Regions from separate parts of the Pannonibacter sp. CBAS1226 genome, predicted to be linked through region 1. Evidence: riboswitches for the same ligand, from Rfam matches in the RefSeq annotation. Region 1 holds a riboswitch; each other region holds the start of a gene.
What was found. Region 1 has a riboswitch for cobalamin ahead of nrdH (glutaredoxin-like protein NrdH). Riboswitches for the same ligand answer to the same signal wherever they lie in the genome.
Positions count from the first base shown of each region.

Region 2: it holds a riboswitch for cobalamin, as region 1 does, so the genes downstream of both, AC0CMF_RS03090 (energy-coupling factor ABC transporter permease) here and nrdH (glutaredoxin-like protein NrdH) in region 1, are expected to answer to the same signal.
Region 3: it holds a riboswitch for cobalamin, as region 1 does, so the genes downstream of both, AC0CMF_RS19215 (DUF1636 family protein) here and nrdH (glutaredoxin-like protein NrdH) in region 1, are expected to answer to the same signal.
Region 4: it holds a riboswitch for cobalamin, as region 1 does, so the genes downstream of both, cobU (bifunctional adenosylcobinamide kinase/adenosylcobinamide-phosphate guanylyltransferase) here and nrdH (glutaredoxin-like protein NrdH) in region 1, are expected to answer to the same signal.

Region 1 is NZ_JBVOUO010000004.1:83,456-87,322, forward strand. Features, by position in the region: gene nrdE (class 1b ribonucleoside-diphosphate reductase subunit alpha) at 1-776, opposite strand, end outside; gene nrdI (class Ib ribonucleoside-diphosphate reductase assembly flavoprotein NrdI) at 770-1,168, opposite strand; gene nrdH (glutaredoxin-like protein NrdH) at 1,191-1,412, opposite strand; cobalamin riboswitch at 1,703-1,917, opposite strand; gene AC0CMF_RS13030 (pseudoazurin) at 1,989-2,450, opposite strand; gene AC0CMF_RS13035 (ABC transporter ATP-binding protein) at 2,447-3,250, opposite strand; gene AC0CMF_RS13040 (FecCD family ABC transporter permease) at 3,247-3,867, opposite strand, start outside.
Region 2 is NZ_JBVOUO010000001.1:688,006-691,872, reverse strand. Features, by position in the region: gene AC0CMF_RS03105 (NHLP leader peptide family RiPP precursor) at 1-58, shown strand, start outside; gene AC0CMF_RS03100 (hypothetical protein) at 91-423, shown strand; gene AC0CMF_RS03095 (NHLP leader peptide family natural product precursor) at 438-779, shown strand; gene AC0CMF_RS03090 (energy-coupling factor ABC transporter permease) at 836-1,516, opposite strand; cobalamin riboswitch at 1,564-1,785, opposite strand; gene AC0CMF_RS03085 (hypothetical protein) at 2,056-3,216, shown strand; gene AC0CMF_RS03080 (hypothetical protein) at 3,359-3,867, shown strand, end outside.
Region 3 is NZ_JBVOUO010000007.1:184,775-188,641, forward strand. Features, by position in the region: gene preA (NAD-dependent dihydropyrimidine dehydrogenase subunit PreA) at 1-1,154, shown strand, start outside; cobalamin riboswitch at 1,473-1,689, shown strand; gene AC0CMF_RS19215 (DUF1636 family protein) at 1,725-2,177, shown strand; gene AC0CMF_RS19220 (ABC transporter ATP-binding protein) at 2,174-2,941, shown strand; gene AC0CMF_RS19225 (ABC transporter substrate-binding protein) at 2,952-3,867, shown strand, end outside.
Region 4 is NZ_JBVOUO010000001.1:1,314,373-1,318,239, forward strand. Features, by position in the region: gene cobN (cobaltochelatase subunit CobN) at 1-59, opposite strand, end outside; gene cobW (cobalamin biosynthesis protein CobW) at 166-1,323, opposite strand; gene cobU (bifunctional adenosylcobinamide kinase/adenosylcobinamide-phosphate guanylyltransferase) at 1,320-1,892, opposite strand; cobalamin riboswitch at 2,029-2,252, opposite strand; tRNA gene AC0CMF_RS05975 (tRNA-Asn) at 2,524-2,599, shown strand; gene fhuB (Fe(3+)-hydroxamate ABC transporter permease FhuB) at 2,679-3,867, opposite strand, start outside.

The DNA of each region.
Region 1 (3,867 bases):
TCCAGCAGCTTCATCACCGGGATGACGCCGGAAGACTGGTTCTCGATGTGCTTGATGGGCGCACCCGATTCGCGCAGGTTCGTCAGGCACAGGGCCACGCCGCCGCCGCGCTTGGACAGCTGCAGCGCCGAGTTGATCGACCGGCCGATGGACTCCATGTTGTCTTCGATGCGCAGCAGGAAGCAGGACACCAGCTCGCCACGGCTCTTCTTGCCCGCGTTGAGGAAGGTCGGCGTTGCCGGCTGGAAGCGGCCGGTGATGATCTCTTCCATCATCGCCATGGCCAGGGCTTCGTCGCCGCGCGCCAGCGCCAGCGCCACCATGCAGACGCGGTCCTCGTAACGCTCCAGATAGCGCTTACCGTCAAATGTCTTCAGCGTATAGGACGTGTAATACTTGAAGGCGCCAAGGAAGGTCGGAAAGCGGAACTTCTTTGCATAGGCAGCGTCGAACAGATCGCGCACAAAGGCAAAGGAATACTGTTCCAGAACCTCGGGCTCGTAGTAGCCTTCGGTGACCAGATAATCGAGCTTCTCCTTGAGGTTATGGAAGAAGACCGTGTTCTGGTTCACGTGCGAGAGGAAATACTGGCGCGCGGCCTCGCGGTCCTTCTCGAACTGGATCTTTCCCTCATCATCATAGAGGTTCAGCATCGCGTTCAGCGCGTGATAGTCCAGCGCCGTGGACTGGCGGGCATTGCTGCCGCCGGAAGCCGGGGCAACGGCTGCGGAGTGGGTCTTTGCGCCCGCGTCCTGCGGGGAATCCGTGTCTAGCATGTCCAAAACCGTTCCAGTCCGAGGGTGACGTTCTCGACATCCTCCGCCGTGCCCAGAAGCTCGAACCTGTAGAGGAACGGCACGTTGCACTTGGCGGAAATGATGTTGCCGGCGATGGCATAGCCTTCGCCGAAATTGGTGTTGCCCGCTGCGATGACGCCGCGGATGAGCTTGCGGTTCTGCTCCTCGTTGAGAAAGCGGATCACCGGTTTCGGCACCGCGCCCTTCGCCGTGCCGCCGCCATAGGTCGGCGTCACCAGCACGAAGGGCTCGCTCACGAGGGGCACGGGCGCGCTGGCGTCCACGGGCAGGCGGATGGCGTCAGTCCCGAGCTTCTCGACGAAGCGGCGGGTGTTTTCCGACGTGCTGGAAAAATAGACGAGCCTGCCCATGGTGCACGCGCCCTTCAGTGGTTCAGCCGAGGCCGCCGATCAGGTCCGGACGGAAACCGGCCCAGTGGTTTTCACCGGCGACAACCACCGGCACCTGACGGTAGCCAAGGCCGGTCACGTAGTCATAGGCCGCCGTGTCTTCGGAAATGTCCACCAGCGTGTAGTCGATGCCCTTGCGCTCCAGGGCGCGGGTGGTGGCATTGCACTGGACGCAGGCGGGCTTGCTGTAGACGGTGACGGTCATCGGTCGATCCTCATATGACGGACGTGACAAAGGGTTCGGCCACGCTTCTGCGCAGCCGGAGGCAGATAAAAACTCAAGGACAATTCCCGCGCTGCGGCACCCGGAGCAATCCGGTGGAGCGGAGGAAAAAGGGCCGCAGGTGACTACCCGGGCGGAAACTCGAAAACGGCTCTCTTCATCATGCCTGCACCCCGAAGCACTGCTGCCGAAGCAGATGGCACGGACCAGAGGGAGCGGACAGCCCGGCAAAGCCGGACATGAACTGACCACACCCCTCCGGCACCCCGCCGGTGGACGTTACGCTCAAGGCAGGTCTCCTGGCTCACGGGTCATCACGCCGCCCCGCCTTCCCAAGCCTTGCGGCCAAGTGGCAGAATGGGACGAACGCTCACCGTTCACAGTTGCGGGGGCAGCCTGGGAATTGCCGGATTTGCGCCGGTTTCACCCTGTTCCCGTCTTAGCTCGTCGGCGTTTCCACCGGAGAACCCTGAACAGGACTCAACATAGCGCAGATTCGATTTTTATCAATCCCTATGTGAGCCGACACAGGATACCCACAACATGTAGTTATCTGGCTCAGAGGCCGGAGCGAGCCAAAATCTCGGCAAAGCGCTTGAGGGAGGCGGGGGGAACGCTTGGATCCGGGAAGCCCTCGGGCCGGGCGGCATCGCCAACCCGAATCACCATCACCATACCCATGGTATAGTGCGGCGAGCATTTGATGCCATAGAGCCCCGGTTGATCAAAGGTGATGGAAATCTCCTCGTTGATCTTGCCGGTGAAACCGGCGAAGCCCTCGGGCACCATTATGGCAATGGAAGCGGCATTGTGGCTCTTGTGGCCAACCCGGAAGGTCACCGTATCGCCCGGCGCGATCTGCACGAAATCGGGCTCGAACACCATGGTGCCATGGGCGCCCCGGTTCAGCATCTGGACGTCGACAGTTCCGGCGCGGGTTGCGGCGGTGCTTGCCACGAGCAGGGACTGGGCAGAAACAAAGCTGAGGAAAAGGGTGCGGGCGAGGCTGCGCATCATCATGCTGCGGCTCCTTGAAGCGGGTGTTTGCGGCGGCGGCTGGATGGCCGGGCATACCGGATATGGCACTCGCCCTCCGGTCCTGTTTCCACCGTGGCCTCGACCTTGAAGACCCTGGCCAGAAGATCTGGGGTGAGAATGCCGCCGGGACGGCCCTGCGCAGCGATCCGGCCAGCGTCCATCACGATCAGCCGGTCGCAGAACATGGCCGCGTGATTGAGGTCATGCAGCGCGGCAATGACGCTGAGCCCCTGCGAGCTGACAAGATCCAGCAGGCCGATCTGGTGTTCGATGTCGAGGTGATTGGTGGGTTCATCCAGAATGAGGATCGTCGGCTGCTGTGCCAGGGCACGGGCGATCTGCAGCCGCTGCTTTTCCCCGCCGGAGAGGGTCAGCCATTCCCGTGTCTCGAAATCCTGCATGCCGGCCGCCGCGATTGCGTCCGAGACGATGGCATCGTCCTCGCCGGACCATTGCCGCAGAATGCTGAGATGCGGGGTGCGGCCAAGTTCCACGACCTGGCGCGCGGTCAGCCGCTCGCTGGTCTCCGCTTGCTGTTCGACTACGGCAATCCGGCGTGCAATGTCACGCCGGGACAGATCCGTCATGGGCGTGCCCATGACGGCCACATGTCCGGATGCGGGCTTGCGCAGCCCGGAGAGCATGGACAGAAGGGTCGATTTCCCCGAGCCGTTGGGTCCGGCGATGCCCAGAAACTCGCCTTCTGCGAGATCAAGGCTGACCTTGTCGTTGATGAGGCGGCCTTGCGCGCGCCATGTCAGGTCATGAGCTGTCAGCATCATCGTGTCACTGGCCTGTGGATCAGGAGAAGGGCAAAGGCAGGCGCTCCGGCAAGGGCGGTCATCACGCCGATGGGCAGCACCTGACCGGGGATCAGGATCCGCGACAGAATGTCGGCAAAGATCATGAAGACCGCACCGAGCCAGGCCGAAACCGGCAGCAGCAGCCCATGCCGGACGCCAACCAGCAGCCGGGCTGCATGGGGAATGACCAGTCCGACGAAGCCGATCGACCCGGCTATGCTGACCATGACGGCGGTCATGATGGCCGCCGTGGCGATCAGGATGATGTAGACCCGGCGCACCGGAACCCCGGCAGATGCGGCGGCGTTGGTTCCGAAGGCAAAGGCGTCCAGATGCCTTGCATGCAGCAGGCAGACGAGGAAACCGGCCAGGGCCACCGGCACGGCCAGCCCGGCATCCGGCCAGCGCACGCCCGACAGGTTGCCGAGCAGCCAGAACATGATGCCGCGTGCCTGATCGGCCGTCGCCGACTTGGTGACGATGAAGGAGGTGACCGCGTTGAAGAGCTGCGAACAGGTGATACCGGCCAGAATCACGGCGGCACTGCTGCGCCCGGCGAGGACGGCCAGCAAGCTGACCAGGCCGAAGGCCGTGAG
Region 2 (3,867 bases), on a different contig from region 1:
ATGCTGGAACCAGTTCAAGAACGACTGGCTCTTCGGCCGGTTCGACAAGAAGAAGTAACCACTCATCACTTGATCAGAAAGGATATTCAGATGACGTCCATGACCGAAGCCGTTGCCGGTGCACGTGCGCACATTGAAGCCGCGCTCGTTGCCAGGGCAACCTCAGATACTGCCTTCCGCGAGCTGCTGAAGAGCAGCCCGCATGCCGCCATCCGCGAGATGTTCGGCAATGATCCGATCCCGTCGATGAAGATCAGCGTCGTCGAGGAACAGGCCGGCGAAGTACTTCTCGTGCTGCCGCGCTCCATCGCCGAAGACGAGCTGCCGGATGAACTGCTCGATTATGCCTCGGGCGGCAGCCTCGACAAATGCCTGCGGGATATCGGGTTCTTCAAACCGATCGAGGGCCGCGGCCTCTGGTAATCAAGGAGAAGACCATGAGCGACATCATCGCCTATCCGTTCGAGAAAGCCCGCGCCCTGCTGGAGGCCGAACTTCGAGCCAAGGCACAGTCAGACACGGCCTTCCGCGCTGCGCTTCTGAGCGATCCGCACGCAGCGCTCGTGGATCTGCTCGGCACGGATCCGGTGCCCAGCCTTGCGATCCGCGTTCTGGAAGAGGCCGCCGGAGAGATCGTGCTGGTTCTGCCGCGCCGCATCGAAGCCGATGAACTGCCGGACGAGCTGCTCGATTACGCCTCCGGCGGCGCCTACAAGGGCTGCAAGGGCGACGGCTGGACCCAGGACAAGCTGGGCCGCATCGGCATCGATCCTTTTTGATCAGATCATGTGCATGGAGGCCGGGAGTTCCCCGGCCTCTTTCTCATGCCAAAGGTTCAGCCCGCCACATGAAGCCTTGCGTTGAACAGCGGGCTGCGGCTCAGCTGCTTCAAGGCTTTTGCACCGGCCAGCACGCCAAGATCCACCAGCGGCTCCAGAATGATCACGGTCATGTAGGCCGCACCGAAGCTGGCCACGTCTGCCAGGTTCTCCGCTGAGAAGCCATGGCCATAGATGGCCCAGAAGGCCACCCAGGCGACGATGCCGCCCTGATAGGCGGTGGAAAGCGCCAGCGCCTGCGAATATTTCAGGTCCACATAAGGCGTTGACGGCGCAATGATTCGCTTCGCCAGCAGGCTGATGCCAAAGAGCGGCACCAGCAGCGTGGTGACATTCATGCCGTATTGCGGCAGGTCGAAGGGCGCAAAGAACAGCCCCTGGATCAGCAGACCGGCCGCCAGACCGATGGCGGCAGCCCCTGCCCCGAACAGCAGCAGCAGGGTCGAGCCGAGAATCAGATGCACCTCGGATACACCCACGGGGTGATGCGGCAGCACCTCGAAGAAGCAGAACACCAGCGCAGTCGTCATGATGCTGCGCAGGAGAAGCGGAATGGCGCCGCCATTGGTCCGCAGGTCGTCAACGGCGAGTTTTACCGCAAGCCCGAAAGCCGCTGCCGCCGTGCCATAGCTCAGGATGATCTTCGCGCCTTCAACGACGCCTTCTTCGATATGCATGCTCGTTCCTTTCTGCGCCCGCCGCGCATGGGACTGGGTGGGACTTTGCGCCCGGTCATGTGATGGACAGGTATCCTGGCTCACGGTTCACTGCTTCGCCTGCCTTCCCAGCCTTTTGGGGCCAGTGGCATCGGGGCGTCGCTCGCCGTTTACAGTTGCGGGGGCAGCCGGGGAATCAGGCCTTGCCTCATGTGCAAGCCCTTCACCCCGTTCCCTGATTTTTGCCGCAGCAGACCTCGTCTGTGCAGCCCATCAGCGGCACTCTAGCTCACGCGGAAACAATGCCAAAGCATTTGTGCAGGCGCGCAAGGCCTCCACACACCAGCAAAAAGTATGAGCCTGCCGCGGCAAAGCGCCGTGAAATCGCCCCCTTTGACAGATCATTTCACAAAGCCGTTATGCCGGAGTAGTTTAACCTGCCTTACGGACGGTCATGTTCCGGCCAAAGACCTGTGTGTGACGCAAGTCACGGACCCGGATGGCAAGGTTGGGACATGGTTCCGGCGGTTTAGATTTCAGTTCTCAATCTGGAGCTTCAAATGCGATCCTTTCTGATGCGCGGTGTCAGCGCTTCTGTCATGACCCTGGTGCTGGCCCACGGCGCACTGGCCTTCGAAGCGACCGGCAATGACATTGCCGACGCCTTCCTGACCCGTCTTGAAGCCGGGGAAGTGAAGGTTCTGTCGGTCGGCGGCGTGTCTGAGGATGGCAGCGAGGTCACCATTGAAGACGTCGCCCTCGAAGGCAAGACGCCGGATGACGGCTCGGGCTCCATCGGCATCATCACGCTGACCAACGGTGTGGTGCAGGCTGACGGCACCATGACACTGGACGGCCTCGCCTTCGAGGAAGCCTATCTGGAAGACAAGACGGGCACGGCCGTTTCGGTGGCCTCTTTCGTCGCCAGCGAGGTGGTCCTGCCTCCGGCCGACGGCTCCAAGTCCTTCGAGGATGTGGCCGATTACAAGAGCATCGAGGCCGAAGGCATCGAGATTACGGAAGGCGACAGCACCAAGGCGCGCCTGGAATCGGCCTATGCCGCCATCAACAGCCGCGAAGACAACCTGCCGACCTCGGGTGAACTGACCCTTTCCGGCCTGACCATGGCCGTATCGGAAATGGATGCCTCCTCGGCAAAGCAGCTGACCGATCTGGGTTACGAGACCGTCACCGCTGATCTTTCGACCGACTTCAAGTGGGACCCGGTGACCGGGGTTCTGGACCTGCAGAAGCTGGACATCACCGCCGCCGACATGGGCGGTGTTTCCCTCGCTGTCCAGATCGGCGGTTTCACCAAGGAAGTGGCCGAAAAGCTGTCTGCCGCCAAGGACAACAGCGAAGAAGCCATGGCCATTCTCCAGGGGCTGACGGTCAACTCCATGCGCCTGCGCTTCGACAACGGCTCCATCGTCGACCGTCTGCTGGACCAGCAGGCCAAGACCGCCGGTTCGGACCGTGCCGCAGTCGTAAGCCAGCTCAAGACCGGCCTGCCGATGATGCTTGCCCTGCTCCAGAACCCGGAGTTCCAGGCCAAGGTGGCAACCGCTGCTGCCGAGTTCCTGGACAACCCGGTGTCGCTGCAGGCTGACGCCAAGCCGTCTGCACCGGTCTCCATCGCGCAGATCTTCGGAACGGCCGTCATGGCGCCGCAGGGCCTGCCGCAGATCCTCGGGATCGACGTAACGGCCAACAAGAAATAAGCGCCGTTCGACGGTCCCGCATCCGGCGATGGTTCCCCATCAACGGAACCATAGACCGGACGCCTGAATTCAGAACCAGCCAGCGCGGCGGTTTGACTGAACTGCCGCGCTTTGCATTTTCACAAAAGGAGGCCAAGCCTTGTTGCCGAACCCGATCTTCACCCGCTTCAGCGCCCGCACCGCCACGGTGGTGCTGGTCATGTCGCTGCCCTCGCACGCTTTTGCCAACCAGGCCAGCGTGCTGGTGGACCGCTGGATGGCGGATTTCACCAGCATGGGGGCTTCCGTTGCCAGCTATGAACGCGCCGAAGACGGTGCAACCGAGAATGACGTCACCATCCATGGCGTCAAGATCGAGTTCGCCATTCCGCTGCCCGGCGGCGAGGACAAGGTGGACGTGAAGCTGGGCATCGATGCCGTTTCCTTCGAGGGCCTGACCGAGACGGACAAGGGCTACGAGGCCGCCAGGATTTCCGTGCCGGGAACAGCCCGTGCAGACGTTGAAATCCCCGGCAAGTTCTTCGACACGTCCTCACACCGGCAGACCACGCTGGAGATCCCGGACCTGGAAGACGAGACTGCGGATGCACCGGCAGAAGGCGAAGCCGGGGAAAGCGCTGAAGCTCCCGAGGCCGCCGCACCGGAGGCAAA
Region 3 (3,867 bases), on a different contig from region 1:
TGGTCAACGTCAACGGCCCGCGCTATGGCGCCATTCATGGCAAGGACCGCCAGCTCATCGGCCTCAACAACATCGAGCTGATCACCGACCGGCCGCTTGAGGTGAACCTGCAGGAAATCAAGCGCGTCAAGCGCGACTGGAAGGACCGCGCCCTTGTCGTGTCCCTGATGGTGCCCTGCGAGGAGCCCAACTGGGCCGCGATCCTCAAGCGCGTGGAAGAAACCGAGGCAGATGGCGTGGAGCTGAACTTCGGCTGCCCGCATGGCATGAGCGAGCGCGGCATGGGCTCGGCGGTCGGCCAGGTTCCGGAATATATCGAGATGGTCACACGCTGGGCCAAGAAGCACACCCGCATGCCGGTGATCGTCAAGCTGACGCCCAACATCACCGACGTGCGCAAGCCCGCACAGGCCGCAAAGCGCGGCGGGGCAGATGCAGTTTCGCTGATCAACACCATCAACTCCATCGTGGGTGTCGACCTTGACCGCATGGCGCCAACGCCGACCATTGACGGCAAGGGCTCCCACGGGGGCTATTGCGGCCCGGCGGTGAAGCCGATTGCCCTCAACATGGTGGCGGAAATCGCCCGTGATCCGGAAACCTACGGCCTGCCGATTTCCGGTATCGGCGGCGTCACCACCTGGCGCGATGCGGCGGAGTTCATTGCGCTGGGTGCCGGCAATGTGCAGGTCTGCACCGCCGCCATGACCTATGGCTTCAAGATCGTCGAGGAGATGATCGAGGGCCTGAAGGACTGGATGGGCGAGGCCGGCTACGAGCGGATTTCGGACTTCTCCGGCCGCGCGGTGCCCAATGTCACCGACTGGCGCTACCTCAACCTCAACTACATCGCCAAGGCGAAGATCGACGAGGACCTCTGCATCAAGTGCGGCCGCTGCCACATCGCCTGCGAGGACACCTCGCATCAGGCGATCACCAGCATGGTCGACGGGGTGCGCAAGTTCGAAGTGATCGATGAGGAATGCGTCGGCTGCAATCTCTGCGTCTCGGTCTGTCCGGTGGAAAATTGCATCACCATGGAACCAATGGCCACCGGAACCGTTGATCCACGGACGGGCCGTTCCGTCTCTGGGGACTATGCCAACTGGACGACACATCCGAACAACCCCAGCGCCCGCATCGCCGCCGAGTGACGAAGCCCCCGGAGAGCTTTGCTCAACGGAAATTGTTCGAACACTGCGGCGCCTGAGCGTTCCAAGTCTTGATGCGTCAGCATCTTAAGACTTGGCGTAAAGGCACAGCCTTTTGGCGGCATCCCTGCCCCCGGGATACCGTCCACCCCAGCTCGATGAGAGGCGACTCCCCCGGCTGCCGGCATAGGCAGCCGGGGATTTTTTTATCCAGTCGCAGCTCTCATGTTGTAATGTTATCTTATTACATATATCACTGCCGCCGTATGAAGACCCATCCTGAATCTATGACGATGGAGCTTGACAGGAAGGACGGCGGCTTTGATCATCTGCGGCGATGGTTCCCGGCTGGCAAAGCCTTGGCCGGGTGAAAAGGGAACACGGTACGGTGTAGCCAACAGGCGCCAAGTCCGTGACTGCCCCCGCAACTGTAGGCGGCGAGCGACCCCGGGTGATCCACTGTTCCACCGAGGAACGGGAAGGACCGGGCAAGCGGCGACCCGCAAGTCAGGAGACCTGCCATCACAGCAGACCTCAAACCGCCGGGCGGGGTGTCCCGGAAGGAGCATAGCCATGACCATTCAGGGACCGGCCTTGGCCGGAACACCTGTGCCTGCACCCGTGCAGGCCATTTCCCAGACGGAAGGAACCTCCCCTTCCCATCATCTCACCATCTGCGTCACCTGCCGTGACACGCAAACCGGCGAGCGGTCCGGCCGGAACCTTGGCACCGCTCTTGCCGCTGCGCTGCGGCAGGACACGCATTGGACCGTCTCCGGCGTTGAATGCATGGCCGCCTGTGGCCAGCCCTGCGCTGTCGCCCTGACGGCACCCGGCAAAGCCGGATGGCTGTTCGGCAATCTCACGCTGGACGACGTGCCGGATATCACAGCTTTCGCCCGCCAGTATCACGGCCTTGCCGATGGCTGGTGCAAGGCCTCCGAGCGTCCGGGCCGGATGGCGAAGACGGCGCTGGCCCGCATTCCGGCGCCTGGCCGCACAACCACCTTCGAGCCTGCCGCGTGAGCGCGCCGTTCTTCGAGGCTGACACTCTCGGCTGGGGGCCGCGCGGACGCCCTGCCCTCCTCTCCGGGATCAGCTTCACCGTCCGTCAGGGCGAGATGCTGGCCATTTGCGGTGCCAATGGCGCGGGCAAATCGTCGCTGCTGCGGCTGCTTTACCGCTTCCACAAGCCGCAGACCGGTGACGTACGGCTGGAGGGCACGAGCCTTTGGGCCATGTCGAGCCGTGACACGGCCCGCCGCATCGCCGTGGTGCTGCAGGAGCAGCCGACGGATTTTGCCCTCACCGTGCGCCAGATCGTCAGCCTCGGCCGCCTGCCGCATCAGCGCGGACTGGCTTCGGCCGGAGCGCGTGACGGCGAGATGGTGGAGCATGCCCTGGCCCGGCTGCATCTGACGGCACTGAGCGAGCGCTCCTTCGGCACGCTGTCCGGCGGAGAGCGCCAGCGCGTGCTGGTGGCCCGTGCGCTGGCGCAGGAACCGCGCCTGCTCATTCTTGATGAGCCGACGAACCATCTCGACATCCGCCACCAGCTGGAGCTGATGGCGCTTTTACGCGGCCTACCGCTGACGGTGATCACCACCCTGCACGACCTGACGCTGGCCGCAGAACATGCCGACCGGGTGCTGCTGCTCGCCAATGGCACCGTGCTCGCCATGGACACGCCGGAAGCGGCACTGACCGAAGCCAATATCGCCGGGGCCTTCTCCGTCCGTTCACGGATCGATACCTCCGGCCATTCCCCCCGTTTTTCCTTTCACTTGTGAGATCTGACCGATGCGTATAACCCTTGCTCTCGCTGCCCTTCTGGCCACAACCGCCAGCGCCTTCGCCTATCCGGTGACGGTGAAAAGCTGCAACCGCGATGTCACCTTTGACGCTGCCCCCACACGCGCCGTCTCCAATGACGTGAACCTCACCGAAATGATGCTGGTGCTGGGCCTGACGGACCACATGGCCGGTTACACCGGCGTGTCCGGCTGGAAGACACTGGACCCGGAAATGCGCGAAGGCGTGAAGGAACTGCCGGAACTCGCCGAAAAATACCCCACCAAGGAAGTGCTGCTGGGTGCAGAGGCGGACTTCTATTTCGCGGGCTGGAACTACGGCATGAAGGTGGGCGGCGAAGTGACGCCGGACACGCTCGCGCCCTTCGGCATCAAGGTCTATGAGCTGACCGAAAGCTGCATCCACATCGGCCCCAAGGAGAAGATCTCCATGGCCGACATGTACAACGACCTTTTGAACCTCGGGACGATCTTCGGCGTCGAGGACAAGGCCAAGGCGCTGGTCGCCGGTTACGAGGCAAAGCTTGCCGAAGTGACGGCCAGGGTGAAGGAACCGGGCAAGGAGCCGCTGCGCGTCTTCGTCTATGACAGCGGCGAGGACACGCCCTTCACGGCCGGCCGCTACGCCATGCCCACCGCCCTCATCGAGGCCGCAGGCGGGCACAACATCATGGATGATCTCGACAAGAGCTGGGCCACCGTCGCCTGGGAGCCGGTGATCGAGCGCAATCCGGAAGTGGTCGTCATCGTCAACTACGGGCAGGTGACGGCGGAACAGAAGATCGCCTTCATGAAGTCCAATCCGGCCTTCGCCAGCATCAATGCCGTGAAGAATGACCGCTTCGTCGTGCTGGAATATGTCGAGGCAACGCCCGGCCCCCGCAACATCCGCGCCGTGGAGAAGC
Region 4 (3,867 bases), on a different contig from region 1:
AGGTCCACGGCATCGCCGCCGTCATCAATTCGCCGGGTTTGACTTGCGAGGATATGCATCTGGCACGCCTTCAATAGGCTCAGACTGGGTGTGCCTATCCCCGCGTCCCGCCCCTTGCGCAACTTGCGTCAGGAGCGGGGCGGCGGGGGTCCACACCGCGAAGGGTCAGGCTGCGCGGCCTGCCTGAAGGGAAGCGAGTGCGTCCGTGACGGCGGCGAGATCCAGCCCCTTGAGGCCGATCACCACCAGCTTGCCGGGCGCCTTGGCGCCAGCGGCAAACCAGGCCTCGACACGCGGGCCAACCGCCTGCACCAGCGCAGGCGCGGCCTTGCCGGAGACCGCCACCGCGCCCTTGATGCGCAGCACGCCCTTCAGCGCCATCGCCTGCTTCACCACCGCCTCGACGTCCTTCAGCGAGGCAAACTCGGGCGCTGTGACCACGTAGCTCTCGAAATCATCGTGGTGGTGATCATGATCATCATGGTCATGGTCATGGTCATGGTCATGGTCATCATCGTGATCGTGATCATGATCGTGATCGTGATCATGATCGTGATCATCATCGTCATGATGGTGGTGATGATGATGCGCACGGCGGGCAGCCAGATCATCCTCGGCAGCAGAGGAGCGGCCCAGCAGCACGTCGATGGGCAGCGAGCCCTTTTCAGCGGCAATGATCTCCACCCCGGCGCGCACATCTTCGGCGATATGCTCGCGGATATGCTCCAGCGCGTGATCATCCACCAGATCGGCCTTGTTCAGCACCACCAGATCGGCGCAGGCGAGCTGATCGTGGAAAAGCTCTTCAACCGGATTGTCATGGTCCAGCGTTTCGTCGGCAGCGCGCTGCGCGGCAAGGGCTTCCTCGTCCAGCACGATGCGCCCTTCTGCGAGAGCTGCCGCATCCAGCACGGTGACAACACCATCCACCGTCACCCGCGTCTTGACGCTGGGCCAGGTGAAGGCCCGCACCAGCGGCTGGGGCAGCGCGAGGCCCGAGGTCTCGATGACGATGTGATCCGGCGGCGTTTCGCGGGCCAGCAGCATTTCCATCGCCGGCAGGAAATCATCGGCCACGGTGCAGCAGATGCAGCCGTTGGTCAGCTCCACCACATCATCGGCGGAACAGGACGGATCGGCACAGCCATCCAGCAGCGAGCCGTCAAAGCCCATGTCGCCGAACTCGTTGACGATCAGCGCAATGCGCCGCCCGCCCGCGTTGGTCAGGAGATTGCGGATGAGGGTCGTCTTGCCCGCGCCCAGAAAGCCGGTGACGATGGTGGCCGGGATCTTGGCCACGGCAGGGGTCTGAAAATCGGTCATAGGGAGATATCCGGTTGGGAGGAGGGCTTGAGCACGAGCGGCAGACCGGCGGCCACGAAGACCACCCGGGTGCAGACGGCAGCAAGCTCCTGATTGAGACGGCCCTGCGCATCGCGGAACTGACGCGCCATGGCGTTGTCCGGCACGATGCCGAGGCCCACTTCATTTGAAACAAAAACAACAGGCGCAGGCAGATTGGGCACAAGCGCGCAAAGCGCCTGCGTGGCAGCGGCAAGGTCTGCTTCGGCCATCATCAGATTGGTGAGCCAGAGCGTCAGGCAATCGACCAGCAGAGCCCGGCCGGGAACGGCTTCGCGCCGGAGCACGTCCGTCAGATCCGCGCCGATGCCGGCCTTGTCCTCGATGGTGCGCCAGTCCGCCCCGCGCCGGGCACGGTGCAGGCCGATGCGGGCTTCCATTTCCCCGTCCCATGCGGCGGAGGTCGCCACATAGACAGGCTCAAGCCCGCTTCCGAGGATCAGCTGCTCTGCGTATCTGCTCTTGCCGGAGCGTGCCCCCCCCGTCACCAGAACGGAAGATGCGGCCCCCTGCCCTTCAGCCTGCGCCATGGGTCAGCCGCAGGCTTGCGGCATGGCAGCGTCGGGCTCTCTTGCGGACGCGCGGGCGCAATGCGCCCTGCCATCCGCCCAGTCTGGGGGAGTAGAAATCATGTCAGGTCCTCCGGTCCGCCCACCCGGCGGCCTTGGGGTTGCACCACATCAGGCCGGTCTCCTGGCTCGCGGGTCTTCACCTTGCCGCGCCTTCCCGCAAGGGCTGGCCTTGCAGTGGCATGAGGCGGCAAGATTCTCCGCTGACAGTTGCGGGGGCAGCTGCGGCTTTGGAGCCCCGGATTGAGTCGCTCCGCACCGCATTCCCGTTTCATCCCCTTGGGCTTGGCCCGCCGGGGAACCTGATCCTCTCCTTGTAACGGCTTGGCGGCACCGCAGCAAGGACGCCCTTTGGGCACCTCTGCGGCGCAATCGCCGCCCCTGCATCCCGGGCAATGGGTGCAAGGACCGGCACGGATGGGTTATCCACTGGCCCAAGCCGTTGAAAGACCGCAGATTTCTGCCAAAGCCACCCCTGTGGAAAACTTTCTTGAAGAAAGGGCTTGGCAAATGCTCAAGGCCTTTGTTATACGCCTCTCACCGACGGCGGCGCACACAGCCGCCACCGCAAAGGGCACTGCCCTTCTGGTGATCCGCGATAGCTCAGTTGGTAGAGCGTTCGACTGTTAATCGAATGGTCGCAGGTTCGAGTCCTGCTCGCGGAGCCAACCTTCTCTCTTCCCTGGATAAAATGTCAAACTTGCCCGCAACGGCAGGGCTTTTTGCGTTTGCGCGGCAGACTGCGCCTCACGCGGGCCTGCGGTAGAGCAGCCAGAGGAAATACGGCCCGCCGATGAAGGAGGCGAGGATGCCGGCGGGGATCTCGTAAGGAAAATCGAGCGTGCGGCCCAGCCAGTCGGCGCTGACCATCAGCGCTGCGCCGATGGCAGCAGCACAGACGATCCGCAGCAGCGCACGCCCCGGCGCCACAGAGGCTGCAATATGGGGCGCGATGAGGCCGATGAAGCTCAACGGACCGGTGATCAGCGTGGCGGCAGCCGTCAGCAGGGCCGAGAACGCCAGAAGCACTGTACGCGAGCGGCGGGGCGAAAGGCCCAGCGCGCGGGCTGTGGTATCGCCCAGCGGCAGAATGTCGAGCCAGCGCCCCATCAGCGGCAGCACCAGCAGCACAACGAGCAGAATGCCCAGCGCGGCAAGGGCCGTCAGTCCGGCGGCACGGTAGGTCGGGCCCATGGACCAGGCCAGCACGAAGACCGCACGCGGATCACCGCTGGCCAGAATGAAGGATATGAGCGCGGCGGCAAACGTGCCGATGGCAACACCGGCCAGCAGCACCGGCCCCGGTGCGTGGCCGGACTTGCGGGTAATGACCAGCACGAAGAGGAAGGCGAACACCGCCCCGCCCGCTCCGCCCCCCAGCAGCAGAAGCGGCGAGAAGGAACCGGTCAAAAGCAGCGCCCCGGTGATGCCGAGCCCTGCCCCGGAACTGACGCCCAGCCCTTCGGGACTGGCGAGCGGATTGCCGGTCATCGCCTGAATGAGACCTCCGGCCAGCGCCAGCATCGCCCCGGCAGCGGCTGCGGCCAGCACCCGCGGCCAGCGCCCAGCCATCAGTTCTCCGGCGGAGAGGCCACCGGGATGCAGCTGGCTGGTGAGGGAAAAGACCGTGAGCGCGGCAAGACAGGCCAGAGCCAGCAGCAGGACGAGGCGCTGACGGCTGGCGGCCGGAACGGATGGCGCCGGCAGGTGTGAACCGCCGATGCGCGTGCTCGCAGGCATGCGGCGCAGCAGCACCAGCAGCAGAACGGCCCCGGCCATGGCCGTGGCTGTTCCCGTGGGCACTTCGGCAATCACGCCGGACAGCGCCAGCACGATGCTGTCGGCAAGCAGCAGCAGCGCCGCGCCGATGATGGGCGCAGAGACAAAACGCCCGGCAAAACTCCGGACACCGGTCAGCGTTGCCAGATGCGGCGCG